DNA from 4 places in the Kitasatospora sp. RG8 genome. Region 1 is predicted to be linked to each of the others. Evidence: riboswitches for the same ligand, from Rfam matches in the RefSeq annotation. Region 1 holds a riboswitch; each other region holds the start of a gene.
What was found. A riboswitch is a leader RNA that binds a small molecule or an ion and turns the genes downstream of it on or off. The one in region 1 is predicted to bind cyclic di-AMP.
Positions count from the first base shown of each region.

Region 1 (4,845 bases):
GCGTTGTACCGCTCCGAGGCCTGTTCGGCCTCGTCGTAGAGCTGCTCGACCTGTGTCCTGACGTCCTTGAGGCCGGACGGTGCGTCGGGCGAGCCCGGCGCGGCCTGGGCCGTGCCGCCGGTGGCCATGCCGAGCACGGTGGTGGCCGCCGCGGTCAGCACCAGCGCACGGGCGAGCGCGTGCGCACCTGACAGCGGGGAACGGCGGTGCACGGCCATGCGACGGTGGCTCCTGTCCTGCGGCCCGGCCCCGCCGCCGCACCGGGGGCGGGCGGCTCTGGAGCGGGAGTCCGGTGGCAGACGTTAGCGAGTCCGGGCGATCGAGTCCAAACCCCTCCCAACCCGAATATTTGACTCCCAATCGGATATTTGGCCGATCCACCGGAAAAGCCGCAGGCCCGGCCTCCCGCGAAGGGAGACCGGGCCTGCCGGGGCTGATGCGGATCAGACGCGCACGATGGCCGAGATCGGCAGCATGGTGGCGGTCTCGTACCGGACCACCGCGCCGGGCTTCGGCGCGTGGATGACCTGCCCGCCGCCCACGTACAGGGCGACGTGGCTGGCGTCCGCGCGGTAGATGATGAGGTCGCCGGGCTGGGCGTTGGCGATGTTGGTGCCGATGTTGGTCCCGGCGCCGGCCTGCTGCTGCGAGGTGCGCGGCAGCGACACGCCCGCCTGGGCGTAGGCCCAGCCGGTCAGGCCGGAGCAGTCGAAGGAGCTCGGGCCGGTGGCACCGTAGACGTACGGCGCACCGAGCTTGCTCTCGGCGGCGGCGATCGCGGCGGCGGCGCGCGAGCCGTTGGCGGCGGGCGCGGACGGCGCGGCGGGCTTGCTCGCCGCCGGCGTCGAGGACGACGAACCGCTGAGGTCGGTGCGGGCGTTGTCGCGGGAGGCGCGGTCGGCGTCGGCCTTGGCCTTGGCGTCGGCCTTCGCGGCGTCCGCCTTCGCCTTCGCCTCGGCGGCGGCCTTCTCCTCGGCCGCGCGCAGCGCCTGGCGCTCCTGCTCGGTCAGCGTGTTGAGCAGGTCCTGGGCCTTGGCCAGCTTCGCCTGGACGTCCTCCTTGGACGCCTTCAGCTGCTGGGTCGTCGACTCCAGCTCGCCGAGCTTCGCCTGGGCCTCGTTGCGGTCCTGGTCGAGCTTGCGCTGCTGCTCCTGGAGGTCCTTCAGCGCGCCGGACTGGGTGCTGCTGGCCTGGGTCAGGGCGCCGGCCTGGTTCAGGAAGTTGTCGGGGCTGGACGAGAGCATCAGCTGGACGGTGGACGATATGCCGCCGTTGCGGTACTGCTCGCCCGCGATCTCGGCGAGGCCGCCCTGGGCCTCGATCACCGACGCCTGCTGACGGGCCACCTTGTCCTGGAGCTCGCCGACCTGCTTCTGCAGCTCCTGCTGCTTGGCCTGCGCGCCGTTGTACTTCTCGGTCGCCTGCTCGGCCTGCTCGTTGAGCTGGTCGACCTGCTCCTTGACCTGGTCCTTGGTCGGCGTCGGGTCGGCGTGGGCGCCGGACTGCGCGGAGAGGGCGACGGCTGCCGCGGCGACACCGGTCATGATCGAGACCCGGGCGCGGCCGGCAGGCTTGGGACGACGATGGGACGCCACGAAGGCGGACTCCTTCTTCCAACGCCCGCCTACCGGGTGAGCTGACGGGTTCGGGCCGGAAGCATGCCCTACGACGCCTCACCGGCCGCTCCAGCGGCCGACCTGGCGCCGATTCACCCCGGAGGAACATGGTTCCCCGGCTCCGCTCCACAGCGCCCCGACTACGGGGCTCCCCGTCGGACGAGTCGTGCGACCCGTCCCGCTGCTTCGACGAACTCGGCGGTAAACCCCCGCCGCCACCCAGGCTGGGTGATCGACTGTGCGGTGGTTCGAGACACGACCCTAGTAACAGAACCGTGATCCGTTCAAATCCTTGTCAGAAAAAAGACGGGAGAATACCCAAGTTCATTTGTGAATATGACCGGGCGTGACCAGCGCCGCACACGGAGCTGATCGCTTGTCACCGTGCGGCCGGAAACGCCGACGCCACCCCCGTCCGGAGGTGGCGCGGATCACAGGGCCGCATCCCGGCCCTCGGGCGTGCCGGTCCGTCAGACCCGGCGGATGGTGTTGATCTTCATCGCGTCGGCCTTCATCACCTTCACCACGTCGCCGGTGTGCGGGGCGTGCACGACCATGCCGTTGCCGATGTACATCCCGACGTGGCTGCGGTCGTCGCGGTAGATGATCAGGTCGCCGGGCTGGGCCTCGGCGAGCGAGGGCACCCGGGTGCCGTAGTTGCCCTGGGCCTGCGAGGTGCGCGGCAGCGAGACGCCGGCCTTCCCGTACGCCCAGACCATCAGGCCGGAGCAGTCGAAGCCGCTCGGCCCCGTGGCACCCCAGACATACGGCGAACCCTGCTTGCTCATCGCGTTGGCGACGGCGGCACCGGCCATGCCGCTGCCCTGCGGCAGGCTGCCCAGGTCGGCCCGCTCGCTGCCGCGCGAGGCCCGGTCCTCCTGCTGCTGGGCGGCCTTCAGGGCGGCCCGGTCCGCCGCGCTGAGCGAGTTCAGCAGGTCCTGGGCGGCCTTGAGCTTCTGGTTGACGTCGGCCTTGGACTGGTTGAGGTCCTTGGTCGTGCTGTCCAGCGAGGCGAGGATCGCGGCCGCCTCGGCCTTCTGCTGGTCCAGCCGGCGCTGCTGGTCCTGGAGGCCCTTGAGCGCGTCGGCCTGGCTGGAGCTGGCCTGCTCCACGCTGGAGGCCTTGTCCAGGTAGCCGGACGGGTCGGAGGTGAGCATCAGCTGCACGGACGGGTCGATGCCGCCGGAGCGGTACTGCTCGCCGGCCACCGCCGCCAGACCGCCCTGAAGCTGGGTCATCTGGTCCTGGCCGCGTGCCACCTGGTCCTGGAGCTGGTCGGACTGCTTGCGGAGCTGGTCGGCCCGCTCCTTGGCGCCGTTGTACTTCTCGGTCGCCTGCTCCGCCTCTTCCTGGAGCTGGTCGATCTGCGCCTTCACGTCCTCCTTCTTGGGGGACGGGCTGGGCGCCGCGTGGGCGGCGACCTGGGCGGACAGGGCGACCGCGGTCGCCGCGGCAGCGGTGAGCACGGAGACCCGCGCGCGGCTCGGCTGCTTGGGACGGCGGTGGGAGGCCAAGGACCGGCTCCTTCTTCCAACGGACTCACCCGATCGAGTGAGAATCCGGAAAATAGGTTTGACGCCAGACCCTAGTGAAGATCCAGGCTTTGCGCCACTCCCCCGATGGCGTGAACTCCGGCCCGCCGCCCTGACTTCACAAGATCCCCACACCACCGCAAACCGGGCGCTGACCAGGCGTCATCCCCGTCGCGAAGGGCCTGCAACAGCCTACGGCCGGGCCAGCCGGTTCAGCAGCAGAATCGAGGCCACGGGGCGCGCGCCCGCCTTCCGCACGCCGTCGGCGACCTCCCGGTCCGTGGAGACCACCACGACCGGACGGCCCTGCGGCTCGGCCCGCACCAGGCGGCGGATCAGCTCGTCCGCGGTCTCCCCGGTCCGGCTGAAGCGGACCCGGACCCCGCGCGGCGGCGCCATGATCACCGGCACGTCCAGGTCCTGCCCGTCGAACACGCAGGTGACCTCCGCCTGGGTGCGCTGGGCCAGCATCGCCAGCCCGCCCAGCAGCCGGATCCGCTGCTGCTCCAGCGGCAGTGCCGGATAGCCGGTCTTGGTCACGTTGTAGCCGTCCACCACCAGGTGGACCTGCGGGATCGCCAGCAGCTGGTCCAGCAGCGCCGGATCGTCCTCCGCCAGCCCGCGCCGGGCCACGTCGTGCGGCGACGCCGACCCCGGCACCACGGCCTCCACCAGGTCGGCCGGGCGGATCTGTGACACCGGCAGCGCCAGCTCCCGCTGGATGCCCTGCGCCGACTGCAGCACCGTGTCCAGCAGCAGCCGCAGCCGCATGTCCTCGACGCTGCGCCCCTCGCGGGCGGACCGGCGGCCCTGCTCGACGGCGTTCTCCAGCTCGGAGATCCGGTGCCGCAGCCGGCGCGCCTCGCTCTCGCCCGCGCTGCGCTCGGCGGCGGACTGCGCCTTCAGCGCCTCCAGTTCGGCGCCGAGCCGGCGGGTCTCGGCCTGCGCGCGGCGGGTGTCGCTCTCCAGCGAGCGGAGCTTGCGGCGCAGCGAGTCCGCCTCCTTGCGGACGTCCTCGGACTCGGTCCGCTGCCGGTCCAGATCGGCCCGGGCGGCGGAGCGCACCTCGGCCAGCTCCGCCTGCAGCTTCTCCACCAGCCGGGCCGCCTCGGCGGCGGCGCCCTCGGCACCGGCCCGTTCCGCCTCCTCGCCGGCCTCGGCGACCAGCCGGCTCCAGCCCGCGGAGCGCACCAGGTAGGCGGCGGCGGCGACGTCCAGCGGATCGGCGGCCCCGGGCACGCTGCCCGACTCCAGCGCCTTGACCAGATCGGGCTGGCCCAGCCGCAGCCGCTCCGCTATCCGCACCCGGAAGGCCGGCTCGGACTCCAGGGCGGCGGCCAGCGCGGTGGCCGCGTACTTGGCCCGCCGGGCCGGGGTGAACTTGGCGTACTGGCGCAGCGTCTGCGGCAGCTCGCCGGGCGGCAGCCCGCCGAGCGCGTCCGCGGCGAGGCCGACCACCCGGCGGCGCACGCCCTCGGGCAGCGGCCGGTCGAGCCGCTCCGCCGCCCGCTCCGCGACCCCCCCGTCGGCCTGCTCTGCCGCCGGCTCGTCGCCGCCGGGCTCCTCGGCACCGGCCGTCCCGTCCGACACCGGGGCGCCTGCCGGGGCTGTCTCGGCCGCGTCCGGCGCCTGCGCGTCCACAGCGGGCTGCCGCCCCTGCGGCCCGGCGGGCTCCTTCGCTGCGTCCACCACGTCCT
Region 1 covers NZ_JAGIYX010000006.1:44,742-49,586, reverse strand. The annotation lists gene J5Y04_RS11745 (NlpC/P60 family protein) at 1-218, opposite strand, end outside; gene J5Y04_RS11740 (NlpC/P60 family protein) at 444-1,595, opposite strand; cyclic di-AMP (ydaO/yuaA leader) riboswitch at 1,606-1,760, opposite strand; gene J5Y04_RS11735 (C40 family peptidase) at 2,087-3,130, opposite strand; gene J5Y04_RS11730 (NYN domain-containing protein) at 3,341-4,738, opposite strand.

Region 2 (4,845 bases), on a different contig from region 1:
GAGGACGCGGAGGACTTGGCGGCACCCTGGCCGGCCGGGTCCACCGCGATGTACGGGGTCTCCCCCGGCATCGCGTAGTGCAGCCGGGAGCGGGCCTGCGCCTTGACGTACTCCGGGTCCTGCCAGCGCGTCTTCTCCCGGCGCAGCTGCTCGACCTGCTGCCGGGCGTGCTCGGCCTTCGCCCGCTGGGCGGAGATCTCGGAGCGCTGGGAGATGAACTGCCGGGTCGGGTAGGCCAGGATCGCCACCAGTGAGCAGAGCACCAGGACGAGGACGGTCGCCCGGCTCGTGAAGCGAGGCCGGGCCGCCAAGCCCGGAATCCTCCAGCCTGCCATCTCCCGTATCCCCTCCTGGTCGCGACGGTGCCCCGCCGTCCACCCTACGGGGTGAACGGCGGGGCACCGGTCAGGCTTGCGCCGGCGGGCGCGGGTCAGCCCTCGGACGTACGGCGTTCACCGGTCCTCGGGACGACCGTGCGCGTCACTCCGCAGCGCGGAAGCGCGGGAAGGCGCCGCGGCCGGCGTACTCGGCGGCGTCGTCGAGGATCTCCTCGATGCGCAGCAGCTGGTTGTACTTGGCGACGCGCTCGGAGCGGGCCGGGGCACCGGTCTTGATCTGGCCGCAGTTGGTGGCGACGGCCAGGTCGGCGATGGTGACGTCCTCGGTCTCGCCGGAGCGGTGCGACATCATGCAGCGGTAGCCGTTGCGCTGGGCCAGCTCGACGGCGTCCAGGGTCTCGGTCAGCGAACCGATCTGGTTCACCTTGACCAGCAGGGCGTTGGCGGTGCCGGTCTCGATGCCCTTGGCCAGGCGGGCCGGGTTGGTGACGAACAGGTCGTCGCCGACCAGCTGGACCTTGTCGCCCAGCTTGACGGTCATGGCCTTCCAGCCGTCCCAGTCCGACTCGTCCAGCGGGTCCTCGATGGAGACCAGCGGGTACGAGGCGACCAGGTCGGCGTAGTACTCGATGAGCTCGGCGGAGGTGAGCGCCTTGCCCTCGAACTGGTAGGCGCCGTCCTCGTAGAACTCGGAGGCGGCGACGTCCAGCGCCAGCGCGATGTCGCGGCCGGGCACGTAGCCGGCCTTCTGGATGGCCTCGGTGATGAGGTCCAGGGCCTCGCGGTTGCTGTCCAGGTTCGGCGCGAAGCCGCCCTCGTCGCCGAGGCCGGTGGAGAGGCCGCGCTCCTTCAGGACGCCCTTGAGGGTGTGGTAGACCTCGACGCCCCAGCGGACGGCCTCGGAGAAGGACTCCGCGCCGATCGGGGCGATCATGAACTCCTGGATGTCGACGTTGGAGTCCGCGTGCGAGCCACCGTTGAGGATGTTCATCATCGGGACCGGCAGGACGTGCGCGTTCGGGCCGCCCAGGTAGCGGAACAGCGGCAGGTCGCTGGCCTCGGAGGCGGCGTGCGCGACGGCCAGGGAGACGCCCAGGATGGCGTTGGCGCCGAGCGAGGACTTGTCCGGGGTGGCGTCCAGGTCGAGCATGGCCTGGTCGATCAGGCGCTGCTCGGTGGCGTCGTAGCCGACCAGCTCCGGGCCGATCTGCTCGATGACGGCCAGGACGGCCTTCTCGACGCCCTTGCCGAAGTAGCGGTTCTTGTCACCGTCGCGCAGCTCCAGGGCCTCGAAGGCACCGGTGGAGGCACCCGACGGGACAGCGGCACGACCGGTGCTGCCGTCGTCGAGGCCGACCTCGACCTCGACCGTGGGGTTGCCACGCGAGTCGAGAATCTCACGGGCTACGACGACATCGATGGACGGCACGAGGCATCTCCTAGCGGAAGCAGGTTCGACTGACGGTGGGTGCTGTCGGGCGAACGATTGCGGAGTCGTTACGACCAGAGCCTAACCGCACGGGCTCTCGGGGCCACGCTGACCTCGGTCCCGTCTCAGCGTGTGGCCCTGCTACCCCCCGGTAGTTCACCTGGTTGCCCGACGGAAGCCGACCAGATGTGGACGAAGGGGGCCAAATCCGGCCCCCTTCGCCGAGTCACCGTGAGAGAGGTTGCGCTCAGCCGAGGTTGAGCACCTGTCCGGGCATGATCAGGTCCGGGTCGGCGCCGACGGTGCCGCGGTTGCCGTCGTACAGCGCCTGCCAGCCCCCGGGGAGACCCTGGGTGGCGGCGATGCCGGCCAGCGTGTCGCCGGACTGGACGGTGTAGCCGTGGCCGGCGTGCTGCTGGGCCGCGGGGGCGCTCTGCGCGACCGGGGCGGCCTGCGCGGCCGGAGCCGCCTGGGCGGCGCGGTTGTCCTGACCCGCACCCTGGCCGGCGTACTGCTGGTAGACGCTCTGGTGGCTGGTCCAGTACCAGTCACCGTTGCTCTGGTACCAGTACACCTTCGCGTCGGCGTCCCAGCCGCCGTGGCCGGAGAAGTCCGGGGTCGTGGCCTGCTGCTGCCCGTACGGCTGGGCCTGCTGCGCGTGCTGCTGGGCGGCGGGCTTCTGGGCCTGCTGCTGGGCCGGCTTCGGCTGGGCGGGCTTCTGGGCCGGCTTCGGCGCGGCGGGCTTGGCGTCCGAGGCGGTGTCGACCGAGGCCGGGGCACCGCCCTTGCTCAGGCCGGCCTTCTGCGAGCAGACCGGCCAGGCGCCCGGGCCCTGCGAGGCGAGGACCTTCTCCGCGACCGAGATCTGCTGGCCCTTGCTGGCCTGGTTGGCCTGCGGAGCGTAGGACGTGCCGCCGTACGCCTTCCAGGTGCTGGAGGTGAACTGCAGGCCGCCGTAGAAGCCGTTGCCCGTGTTGATGCTCCAGTTGCCGCCGCTCTCGCACTGGGCGACCGCGTCCCAGGTCGAGACGGGGGCCGCCGAGGCGCCGGTGGCGGTGAGGATCGGCATCGCGAGTCCGACGCCGGCCACACCGGCGACTGCGATGGCCTTCTCGGCCTGGGTGCGACGACGGTGACGGCCAGTTCCAACGAACAGCATGAATGGGTCCCTCTCCGCACGCCTGCGAGGTGAGCTGTCGGGTTCGGACCGGGAGGTGGCCCGGCCGCTCGCGCGGAAGGCTTTCTGCCCGCGCGGGCGGCTTCACCCCAAGCCGTGGGGGACGGCAACAAACCTGGTTCCCCCGCCCCTGCCCAGGGGTCTGGTCGGTTTCCCGTGGCACGGCGGGCAGGATTCGGCGTTCCGCGCACGAGGTCCGCAGCTGCGAACTTCAGGGAGGGTAGGCAGATCCTCTTACCAATCACAAGCTCATATCGCCGATATCACACAGAAATTACGGTGAGTGGCTGATCGCCTACCAACGAAGGCGGTATGTCCGCTTTGATGGCGGTTCAACCCCCCTGTTTCGGCGTGTCGGAGACGTCCCGTCAGTGTGTCGAGGCATCAGTCCGTGATGTCGGAGGCCCCGACGGAGGGCTCGTCAGCAGGGACGACGGGCTTCTTCTCGGGAGTGAATTCGACCGGAAGTTCACGAAGTCCACGCATGATCAGACCACCTCGCCAGCGCAGGTTGTCCGGGTTCTCGGCCAGCCGCAGATCCGGCAGCCGGGAGAGCAGGGTGGCCAGCGCCGCCCGCCCCTCGAGCCGGGCCAGCGGGGCGCCGATGCAGTAGTGGATTCCGTGCCCGAAGCCCAGGTGCGGGTTGTCCGCCCGGGCCAGGTCGAGGGTGTTCTCGTCGGCGAACCTCGCCGGGTCCCGGTCCGCCGCCGCGAGCACCACCAGCACCGGATCGCCGACCGGGATCGCCACCCCGCCGATGGTCAGCGGGCTGGTCGCGAACCGCCAGGTGGCCAGCTCCACCGGCCCGTCGTAGCGCAGGAGTTCCTCGATCCCGGTCTCCAGCAGGGAGCTCTCCCCGCGGGCGATCGAATCCTGCAGCAGCGCCCGCTGGTCCGGGTTGCGCAGCAGGCCGTAGGTGCCGTTGCCGATCAGGTTGACGGTCGTCTCGAACCCGGCGAAGAGCAGGATGAAGGCCATCGCCGCGGCCTCGTTCTCGGTCAGGTGCTCGCCGTGGTCGCTGGCCCGGATCAGGCCGGAGATCAGGTCGTCGCCGAGGTCCGCCCGCTTGCGGTGGATCAGCTCCGCCAGGTAGGCGCGGATCCGCTTCACCGCCCGCCCCACACCACCGCGCTGGCCCCCGCCCTGGCCCGGCCTGGTGTGCCGCACCATCATGCCCGCCCAGTCCCGGAAGTCGTCCTGGTCCTCCGCGGGCACGCCGAGCAGGTCGCAGATCGCGTAGATGGGGAGGGGGAAGGCGAACTCGTGGATCAGGTCGGCGCTGCCGCGCTCCGCGAAGCCGTCGATCAGCCGGTCGGTGAGCTGCTGCACCCTCGGCTCGAACTCGGCCACCCGGCGGGGCGTGAACGCCTTCGAGACCAGCCGGCGCAGCCGGGTGTGGTCCGGCGGGTCGATGTTCAGCAGATGCGTCATCAGGTTGGCCTGGCGTTCGCCCGGGATGCCGACCCGGCCCGTGCTGTGGGCCTGCGTGCTGTGGTGGAGCGGGTTCTTGGAGAGCCGGCTGTCGGCGAGGGCCTGCCGGGCGTCCGCGTACCTGGTCACCAGCCAGGCCTCGACCCCGCTCGGCAGGGTGGTGCGGTGCACCGGCTCGTGCTCCCGCAGCCACGCGTAGGCCGGGTACGGGTCGGCGGCGAAGTCCCAGGTGAAGAGCGGCGGGCGGGCGGAATCGGGCTGAACTGGCATGTGTCGACGGTATCCGGTGGGATCCCCGGGGTCCGGGGGGCGGGTTCCCGGAGGTGCGGGGCGTCGGCGGGACGTGCGCGGGACGTCGGCGGGGCGTCGGCGGGACGTCCGTCCGACGGGGCCGGGGGGCGGTTCCTCGGGGTGACGCGGGGCGTCGGCGGCGTGTCGCGGGGCGTCGGCGGGGCGCCTGTTCGAGGGGC
Region 2 covers NZ_JAGIYX010000040.1:46,147-50,991, forward strand. The annotation lists gene J5Y04_RS36795 (septum formation initiator family protein) at 1-311, opposite strand, end outside; gene eno (phosphopyruvate hydratase) at 481-1,767, opposite strand; gene J5Y04_RS43350 (transglycosylase family protein) at 2,015-2,926, opposite strand; cyclic di-AMP (ydaO/yuaA leader) riboswitch at 2,932-3,102, opposite strand; gene J5Y04_RS36815 (cytochrome P450) at 3,329-4,645, opposite strand.
Region 2: linked by a shared signal. The riboswitch ahead of J5Y04_RS43350 (transglycosylase family protein) and the one ahead of J5Y04_RS11740 (NlpC/P60 family protein) in region 1 are both predicted to bind cyclic di-AMP.

Region 3 (4,845 bases), on a different contig from region 1:
CGCGCTCGCGCAGGTGATCGAGCAGGTGCTGAGCCGGCACGGCTTCACGCCGGTGCTCTGCACCCAGACGCCCGGCGGCTCCACCGAGGACGAACTGGTGGAGATGCTGGTCGACCGGGGCGTGGCGGGCATCGTCTTCGTCTCCGGCCTGCACGCCGACACCACCGCCGATCACGACCGGTACGCCCGGCTGACCGGCCGGCAGGTGCCGTTCGTCCTGATCAACGGTTTCAGCGAGAAGATCGACGCGCCGTTCATCTCGCCGGACGACCGGGCCGCGATGTGGATGGCCGTCCAGCACCTGGCCGAACTCGGCCACGAGCGGATCGGCCTGGCCGTCGGGCAGCGCCGGTACGTGCCGGTGCTGCGGAAGATCGAGGGCTTCACCGCGGCCATGCGCGAGGTGCTCGGCCGGACCACCGAGGAGGCCCAGGACCTCGTCCACCACACGCTGTTCAGCGTGGAGGGCGGGCACGCGGCGGCCGGCGCGCTGCTCGACAAGGGCTGCACCGCGATCGTCTGCGGCAGCGACATGATGGCGCTCGGCGCGATCCGGGCGGTGCGCCAGCGCGGGCTCTCGGTGCCGCAGGACGTGTCGGTGGTCGGCTTCGACGACTCGCCGCTCATAGCGTTCACCGAGCCCCCGCTGACCACCATCCGCCAGCCGGTCGAGGCGATGGCCACCGCGGCCGTCGACGCCCTGCTGGAGGAGGTCGGCGGGAACGCCGCCCAGCGCGGGGAGTTCATGTTCCAGCCGGAGCTGGTGATGCGCGGTTCCACGGGCGCAGGCGCCCGCTGAGCGACCACGACCGGGGCCCGGAGAGCAATCCGCTCTCCGGGCCCCGGTCGTGCGTTCGTCAGCCCTCCTGGGCCGTCGGGCGTTCGTGGCCCGACCGCCGGCCGTCGACGGCGTCGCCGGTCCGGCTCCCGGTGCGCCGGCCCCGGGCCAGGTAGTCGCGCAGGACCAGCTCCACGGCGTCCTGCGGGCTCCGGGTCCCGGCGAGCATCATCACGTCGATGGCGAGATTGGCGTCGAGGGTGACGGTGACCTGGGCCATGGGTGACTCCTTCTCGGGTGCGGAGCAGCAGCATGCCCGCTGCGCCCCGACTCCACCACGGCCTCCACCGGACCCGCACCCGCTGCCCGTGGGCGGGCAGGCCGAAGCCCCCGGGAAGAGCGACCAGGCTCTTCCCGGGGGCTTCGGCGTACCTGCGCGGGCCCGGGAGCCGCGCGCCGGGGGATCAGACCCGGCCGGCGAAGTCCGGGGCCCAGTTGGCGATGGTCTCGGTCCGCACGCCCGCGCTCGGGTTGGCGGCCTCGACGTACGCGCCGTTGCCGACGTAGATCGCGACGTGGTAGACGCCGGAGTCCTGGCCGTTGTTGGACCAGAACAGCAGGTCGCCCGGCTTGAGCGCGTCCAGCGAGACGTGGGTGGAGGCGGCGGCCTGGTCGGCGGCGACGCGCGGGATGGAGACGCCCGCGGCGCGCAGCGCGGCCTGGGTCAGGCCGGAGCAGTCCCAGCCGCCGTTGCCGGTGCCCCCGTAGACGTACGCCTGGCCGACCTTCGACTCGGCGAAGGCGACCGCGGCGGCCATGCTGCCGGTGGCGGCCTGGGCGGGCGCCTGGGTCTGGGTCTGGGCGGCCGGCTTGGCGGCCGGGGCCTGGGTCTGGGCGGCGGGCTTGGCGGCGGCGGCCTGGCCGGAGTTGCCGGAGCTCCGGTCGAACCAGTTGAAGCCCTTGCCGGACTCGTCCGAGGCCTGGGCGCGGTCACCGAGGGTCAGGTGCTGACCGGGGTAGATGACGTGCGGGCCGTCGGTCAGGGTGGAGCGGTTGAGCTCGTACAGCCGCTCCCAGCCGCCCTGGACGTTGTTCTTGTCGGCGATCGAGGAGAGCCAGTCGCCGGCGACGACGGTGTAGTCGTTGGAGGCGGCCTTGTCCTGCCACTTCTTCGACCAGTTCTGGCCGGACTGCGGCTTGGCGGAGTCGGTGGAGGCCGGGGCCTGGTCGGCCTTCGGCGCGGCCGGCTTGGCGGCGGGGGCCTGCGCGGCGGGCGCGGCCGGGGCCGGGGTCTGCGCGGCGGGCTTGGCGGCCGTGGTGGTGTCGACCGCGGCGGGGGTGCCGCCCTTGGTCAGGCCGGCCTGGACGGAGCAGACGGGCCAGGCACCGGGGCCCTGGACGGCGAGCACCTTCTCGGCGATCGCGATCTGCTGGTCCTTGGTGGCGAGGTCGGCGCGGGCCGCGTACGCGGTGCCGCCGAACTCCGCCCAGGTGCTGTTGGTGAACTGGAGGCCGCCGTAGAAGCCGTTGCCGGTGTTGATGCTCCAGTTGCCGCTGCTCTCGCACTGCGCGACCTTGTCCCAGGTGGCGACGGAGGCGGCGGAGGCGGTGCCGGAGGTCAGGCAGGGGACGGTGAGACCGATGCCGACGACGCCGAGGGTGGCGATCGCGCGGCGGGTGCGGCTGGACAGGCGGGTGCCGTTGGTGGGCAGCATGAAGACGCGGTCCTCTCCCACGCCTGCGAGGTGAGCTGTCGGATTCGGGCTGGAGTTGCCCGGCCGCGCTGTGGACGCGGCTTCACCCCTAGCCCTGAACCGGTACGCGGACCGGTCCGGGGCGACTTACCTGTGGTTCCCCCGCTCCTGCCGTGGTGCGTTCTGCGCTGCCAGCGCACCCGACGGCAGGACTCGGCGTTGCGGATGAGCTGGGTCCGTGTGGCCACGAACGGGGAGCACGTTAAGCAGACTTAAGTTCAAACCGCAAACATGTGTGACGCTCGTCACGGTTTGCGGAAAGCCTGCGGAAAGGCTGTCCACCATGATCAGAAATGACCGTTTTCGCGCAACGCCCGCCGCGGTCAATGCAACTGCCTGTGCTTCAGGAGGTCGGGACCGACGCAGCCGTCCGGGGGGAGGGCTACGCAGCGATGGCCATGGGCGAGGAGCCGGACGCGGGCCGGCCGGCCGCCGGGCCCCGCGGAGCGCATCGCCGGGCAAAGCATCGCAGACCGGACATCCCGCCTGAAGCGGCCCGAACTCCCTTAAGTCGCCGCACAATGCTGCGCCGGCTCGCGGTCGGCACGGCGTTCGCGGCGATCGGCGGCGAGGAGGCCCTGCGACGCTCGCTGACCGGCCCCACGGCGCCCGTCGCCGCCGGGGGCACCGCCACGAGCCCGGCCGGGACGGGAGGCGACGGAGCCATGGACCACGGCGACGCCGCGCCGCCGCCCTCCGCCGGCGCCGCGGAGGGCGCCGCCCCCGGGCAGCCCGCCGCCGCGCCCGCCGTCGACCGGAACGGCCGCCCGTGGTCCGACCCGACCGGCTGGGGCGGCAGGGTGCCCGGCCCGCAGAGCGCCGTCCGGATCACCGACAAGGTGCTGCTGGACACCGACGCCACCGTCGCCTCGCTGCTGGTCGAACCGGGCGGCGCCCTCACCTTCGCCGCCGGCCGCACCGTCACCCTCGCCTCGGCGGGCAACGTCGAGGTCCGCGGCACCCTCGCCCTCGCCCCCGACGACACCGCCGTGCACACCCTGCGCTTCCCGGCCGTCGACGAGAAGCGGTTCCGGGGCGACGGCATGAAGGTTGGTCGACACCGACGTCGGCCTCCGGGTCACCGGCGCCGGGTACCTGCGGCTGGACGGCGCCGCCAAGACCGCCTGGGTACGCGCCGCCGGCGGCCTGCGGGCCGGCGACACCACCGTCACCCTGGCCGCCCCGCCCGCCGGTTGGCGGCCCGGCGACGAACTGTCCGTCACCCCGACCGGCCCGCCGGGCGAGGACGGCTCCTCCACCCGCTACGACCTGGCCGTCGTCCGGTCCGTCAGCGGACCCGGCGTCACCCTGGAGGCACCGCTGAAGTACGCGCACCCGCGGGTCCCGGCCGGAGGGGGCGTCACCGTCGGCGCCGAGGTGCTCAACCTGACCCGTGGCGTCCGGGTCGAGGGCAGCGCCGAGGGGCGCGCCCAAGTCCACATCACCAGCTCCCGCCGGGCCGACGTCCGGCACGCCGCGCTGCGCTGGGTCGGCCCGCGCACCGAGACCGGGGAGACCTGGAGGGGACCGGACGGGGCCGCCCCGGTCACCGCCCCCGTCCTCGGCCGGCGGCAACGAACTCTGGGTCGACCCGGAGCCCGGGCCACCCGGGAACATCCTGCTGCGCCGGGCCGGGCAGTCCGAGGTGCTCCAGGTGCGCCGGGCGGACGGCGGCGGAACCGCGCAGCCGCAGTGGAACGCGAGCAGTACGCCGGTGGCCTCGTTCGCCGCGCAGTCCCGGCCGGTGCAGACGCCCGCCCTGGGCCTCAAGGACGCCGCCGCGCCCACCGGCCGGGTGGGCGGCTAGCGGACGGGGAGAGACGGGGGGAGGACGGCCGAAGGGGCCCGGAGTGCGCTCCGGGCCCCTTCGTGCGGTCTGTCCGCAGTGGGCTGCTACTGGGCGGCGTGGCGCCCGCCGCCCTCCTCGACCGCGGACTCCTCGGCGTGCGCCTCGGGGTCGGCGGCCGGAAGCACGGCCAGGTAGGTGGAGGCGATCAGCTGGCCCACCGTCGGGTACGCGCCCAGCGGGGCGGCGGACGGGCAGCCGGTCTCCTCGGCGGCCGTGGCGAGCAGCTCGGAGTCGGCCTCGGGGCCGATCACCAGTGGGGCCAGCGCCGGGTTCTGGGCGCCCATCTCCTTGAGGTGGGCGACGGCCGCGGCCACCGATCCCGGCACGTCGAGCGCGGCGGGGACGACCGGCACGGCCAGCCGGGCGGCCAGCAGCATTCCGGTGATCCCGGCGGCGTCGGCCGCCTCCTGGCCCCCGACGGTGGTGAGCACAACGCCGTCGGCGGCGGTGGCGATGGCGAACAG
Region 3 covers NZ_JAGIYX010000001.1:15,359-20,203, reverse strand. The annotation lists gene J5Y04_RS00095 (LacI family DNA-binding transcriptional regulator) at 1-799, shown strand, start outside; gene J5Y04_RS00090 (hypothetical protein) at 858-1,058, opposite strand; gene J5Y04_RS43110 (transglycosylase family protein) at 1,243-2,514, opposite strand; cyclic di-AMP (ydaO/yuaA leader) riboswitch at 2,501-2,701, opposite strand; gene J5Y04_RS00080 (hypothetical protein) at 4,187-4,339, shown strand; gene J5Y04_RS00075 (hypothetical protein) at 4,426-4,845, opposite strand, start outside.
Region 3: linked by a shared signal. The riboswitch ahead of J5Y04_RS43110 (transglycosylase family protein) and the one ahead of J5Y04_RS11740 (NlpC/P60 family protein) in region 1 are both predicted to bind cyclic di-AMP.

Region 4 (4,845 bases), on a different contig from region 1:
GCTCCTCCGCGATGCCGCACAAGATGAACACCCGCTCCTGCGAGCGCGTCAACGGCCTGGCCGTCATCCTGCGCGGGTACGCGTCGATGACCGCCGAGCTGGGTGGCGACCAGTGGAACGAGGGCGACGTCTCCTGCTCGGTGGTCCGCCGGGTCGCGCTGCCGGACGCGTTCTTCGCCTTCGACGGCCTGCTGGAGACCTTCCTGACCGTCCTCGACGAGTTCGGCGCCTTCCCCGCCGTGATCGAGGCCGAGCTCGACCGCTACCTGCCGTTCCTGGCCACCACCAAGGTGCTGATGGGCGCGGTGCGCGCGGGCGTCGGCCGGGAGACCGGGCACGAGGTCATCAAGGAGCACGCCGTCGCCTCGGCGCTCGCCATGCGGGCCGGTGCCCGGGAGAACGAGCTGCTGGACCGGCTGGCCGCGGACGAGCGCATCCCGCTGGACCGGGCCGCCCTGGACGCGCTGCTCGCCGACAGGCTCTCCTTCACCGGCGCGGCCGGTGCGCAGGTGGCCGAGGTGGTCCGCCGGGTCGAGGCCGTCGCCGCCGCCTACCCCGAGGCTGCCAAGTACGCGCCTGGTGACATCCTCTGACGTTCCGTCAGGCCTTCGAGGGCCCCGTCGCCGATCCGGTGGCGGGGCCCTCGCCGTGTTCGGGGGCCGTCGCGGTGCCGGGGTGGCCGGGGTCCAGCGGCGGGGCGTTGGTGCCGCAGGAGTAGCGGCAGTCCGGCTCGGCCACCGGATGGTCCTCGGGAGCGAGGACGTTGCCGCGGACGGTGGCGGCCGCGATGAGCCCGCCCGTGGCGAGCAGTCCGGCGCAGATCAGCATCGCGGTGTGGAAGGCCGCGTCCACCGAGGCGGGCACCCGGTAGGCGTCGCCGCTGAGCCCGGCCAGGGCCGGCAGCGCCGCGACCGCGAGCAGGCCGGCCGCGCGGGCGGCGGCGTTGTTGACACCGCTGGCGATGCCCGCGTGCCGGACCTCCACCGCCGCCAGCACGGTCGCCGTCAGCGGTGCGACCAGCAGCACCATCCCGCAGCCCATCACGGTGACGGCCGGCAGCACGTCCGTCCAGTACGAGGCGTCCGCGCCGATCCGCAGCATCAGCAGCACGCCGGCCGCGCAGAGCAGCGGGCCCACGGTGAGCGGCAGCCGGGGGCCGATCCGTTTGCCGAGCCGGCCCGCCCGGGCGGAGAGCGTCAGCATCAGCAGGGTGATCGGCACCAGGGCGAGTCCGGAGACCAGCGGGGAGAAGCCGGAGACGATCTGCAGCTGCACGACCAGCAGGAAGAACACCCCGCTGAAGGCGGCGTAGACGCAGAGGGTGACCAGGTTCACCGAGGTGAACAGCCGGGAGGAGAAGAGGCCGAGCGGCAGCATCGGCTCCCGGGTGCGGCGTTCGACCACGACGAAGGCCGCGCCCAGCAGCAGCCCGGCCACGCCGGTCACCCAGACCCCGGCGGAGAGCCCGTCGCCCGCCGCCGTCAGCGCGTAGGTGACGGAGCCGAGGGCCAGTGCGGCGAGTGCCGCGCCGAGCACGTCGAACCGTCCGGTCGCGCTTTCGTCCCGGGTCTCCGGCACGTGGCGGGCGGCCACCAGGACGACCAGGGCGGCCAGGGGGACGTTCAGCAGGAAGATCCACCGCCAGCCCGGGCCGTCCACCAGCCAGCCGCCGAGGAAGGGGCCGACCGCGGCCGACACCCCGCCGAGGCCGGACCAGAGGCCGACCGCCGCCGAGCGGTCGTCCGGGTGGTAGACGGCCTGGAGCATCGCCAGTGACCCGGGGGTGAGCAGGGCCCCGCCGATTCCCTGGACGGCGCGGGAGGCGACCAGCACCTCGATGGTGGGCGCGGCGGCGCAGGCCGCCGAGGCGGCGGCGAACCAGACCACGCCGAGCAGGAAGACCCGGCGCCGGCCGTACCGGTCGCCGAGCGCGCCGCCGAGCAGGATCAGCCCGGCCAGGGTGAGCAGGTAGGCGTTGAGCGTCCACTGCAGGGCGGAGAGCGGGGCGCCGAGATCGGTGCCGATCCGGGGCAGGGCGACGTTCACGACCGTGCCGTCGAGCATCGCCATGCTGGAGCCGAGCACCGTCGCCAGTAGTACCCAGCGGCCCTGCGCGGTGCCCAGGCGCAGGGTGCCGGCCTCGGAGGTGGCCACGGCCCGATCGTCCGCCCCGGGGGCTGACGTGACAAGGGTCACCGGGGGTGTGTCGGTGAATGGCTTTCCGTAGGTGATCGCATGCGGACGGACACCGAAATCGGCGGAGCGTCGTGGATCAGTGGCGCGCGGTTAATCGATTGTGCACGTACTGTGCAGCCGATCATTCGGAGCGTCACTGCGCCCCCGGCTTTTGTTGCCGGTTCAAGAGATCGACATTGCTTCACCCGGACGGATGGGTTTTAGTTCAGCGACCGCCCGGCGTTGGCCCGGGTGGCCACCGGGTGGAACGCCTAGTCCTGCCGCTGCCCGGTGGTACGAACTGAACTCTGTACGGCAGGAGCGGGGGACCCAAAGGTAAGTCGCCGGACCGGAATTCACGGTCCGGCTTGGGGTGAAGCCGCGCATGCGGCCGGGCAACTCCAGCCCGAACCCGACAGCTCACCTCGCAGGCGTCGGAGAGGAAATCCCCCATGGCCGTACAGGCTCGTCGTATCGCCCTGCCCCGCGCCGCCCGCATCGGTATCGCCACCGCCGTCACCGGCGCCGCGTTCGCCCTTCCGCTGGTGACCACCATCAGCGCCCAGGCCCACACCGCGCCGGCCGCGAAGCCCGCGCAGACCAGCACCTGGACCGGCGCCACCAGCGTCGACGCCGCCCCGGCCGCCGCCGCGCAGCCGGCCGCCGAGGCCCCCGCCCCGGCCGCCGCTCCCGCCGCCGCCCCGGCCGAGGAGAGCTACAAGGTCGTCGGCGGGGACACCCTGTCGAAGATCGCCAACGCCAAGCACGTCGAGGGCGGCTGGCAGGCGCTGTACGACCACAACCGCACGGTCGTCGGCACCAACCCGAACCTGATCTTCCCGGGTCAGAAGCTCGCGCTGGGCGCCAAGGCCGCCGCCCCGGCCGCCGCTCCCGCCGCTGCCAAGCCGGCCGCCCCCGCGAAGTCCGCCTCGCAGGACTCCGTGAAGCCGGCCGCCCCGGCCGCCGCCCCGAAGCCGGTCCAGGCCGCCAAGCCCGCGCAGGCCCCGGCCGTCAAGCCGGCCCCGGCCGCCGCGAAGCCCGCCGCCCAGACCCCCGCCCCGGCCCCGGCCGCGGTGGCGAGCACCTCCGGTTACGTCTCCCCGATCGCCAACCCGAAGCTCGGCACCGCCTACGGCGTGGCCGGCTCGATGTGGGCCTCCGGCCACCACACCGGCGCCGACTTCGTCGCCTCCACCGGCACCCCGCTGCGCGCCGTCGCGGCCGGCACCGTGGTGAAGGCCGGCAACGGCGGCGCCTACGGCAACGAGGTCGAGATCAAGCTCGCCGACGGCAAGTACGCCCAGTACGCGCACCTGTCCTCGATCGGCGTGAAGATCGGTCAGACCGTCACCGCCGGCCAGCAGATCGGCCTCTCCGGTGCGACCGGCAACGTGACCGGCCCGCACCTGCACTTCGAGATCCGCACCGGCTCGGAGTACGGCTCGGACATCGACCCGATCGCCTACCTCCGGGCGCACGGCGTCTCCATCTGACCCTCCGGGCAGAGACCACCGCAGGGTGCAGGGCGAAGTGATCTCCGGGATGGTCATGTCGGGTGACCGCTCGACCGGGTGATCTCCGCACCTACGGCGGAACAACGGGCGCGGGACACGCCCAGGCCGGCCCGGCTCGCGAACCTCCTTCGCGAGCCGGGCCGGCCGCCGTTTTTCCGGGGGTGTTCGGGGTGCTCCGGGGCCGAAACCGTTCGAACACGGCGGGCTCCGAACCGAACAAGGCGTCAACTTCCCACCCGTGTTACCTGACTACCTGTCCGTTGCGGGCGTGTTCGCCGGGCCCCGATGCTGTCGGGCAGTCATCGTCCGACCGGTCAGGCGGGCGGCAGGGGCACGGCGGGTGAAGGGGGCCGGATGGCCATCCAGAGCGGGGACGCGGCGGGTGCGGACGCGGACGGAAGAGGCGGCGGTGCGGTCAACCGCCTGAAGGCGGACTCGGTCGGGCTGGTGGGCGTCGTCTTCATGGCGATCGCCACCGCCGCCCCGATCACCGCGATGACCGGCAACCTGCCGATCATCGTCGGCCAGGGGAACGGCGTGGGAGCCCCCGCCGCGTACATCTTCGCGACGCTGGTGCTCACCGTGTTCTCGGTGGGGTACGTGGCGATGGCGCGGCACATCACCGCGGCCGGCGCGTTCTACGGGTACATCTCGCACGGGCTGGGCCGGGTCGCCGGGATGGCCTCGGGGCTGCTGGCGGTGCTCGCGTACGTCGTCTTCGAGGCATCGATCATCGGCTTCTTCGCGTACTCGCTGCGCGGACTGGTGAAGTCGCAGCTGGGCCTGGACGCGGGCTGGGGCTGGTACGCGCTGTTCGGGCTGCTGGCCATCGCGGTGATGGCCTGGTTCGACCTGCACCTGACCGCCCGGGTGCTCGGCGTCGCACTGGTGCTGGAGATCACCGTGCTGAGCGCCGTCTCGCTGGCGGTGCTGTTCACCGGCGGCGGGCCGGACGGCTTCGCCGCCGAGGCGGTCAACCCGCTGAACGCCTTCCACGGGGTGGGCGGTTCGGGCGCCGCGGCGGCCGGCCTCGGGCTGTTCTTCGCGTTCTGGTCCTGGGTGGGCTTCGAGTCGACCGCGATGTACGGCGAGGAGTCCCGCGACCCCAAGCGGGTGGTGCCGCGGGCGACGCTGATCTCGGTGGTCGGGGTGGGCC
Region 4 covers NZ_JAGIYX010000008.1:253,755-258,599, reverse strand. The annotation lists gene purB (adenylosuccinate lyase) at 1-593, shown strand, start outside; gene J5Y04_RS15485 (MFS transporter) at 601-2,154, opposite strand; cyclic di-AMP (ydaO/yuaA leader) riboswitch at 2,465-2,622, shown strand; gene J5Y04_RS15480 (LysM peptidoglycan-binding domain-containing M23 family metallopeptidase) at 2,628-3,668, shown strand; gene J5Y04_RS15475 (APC family permease) at 4,044-4,845, shown strand, end outside.
Region 4: linked by a shared signal. The riboswitch ahead of J5Y04_RS15480 (LysM peptidoglycan-binding domain-containing M23 family metallopeptidase) and the one ahead of J5Y04_RS11740 (NlpC/P60 family protein) in region 1 are both predicted to bind cyclic di-AMP.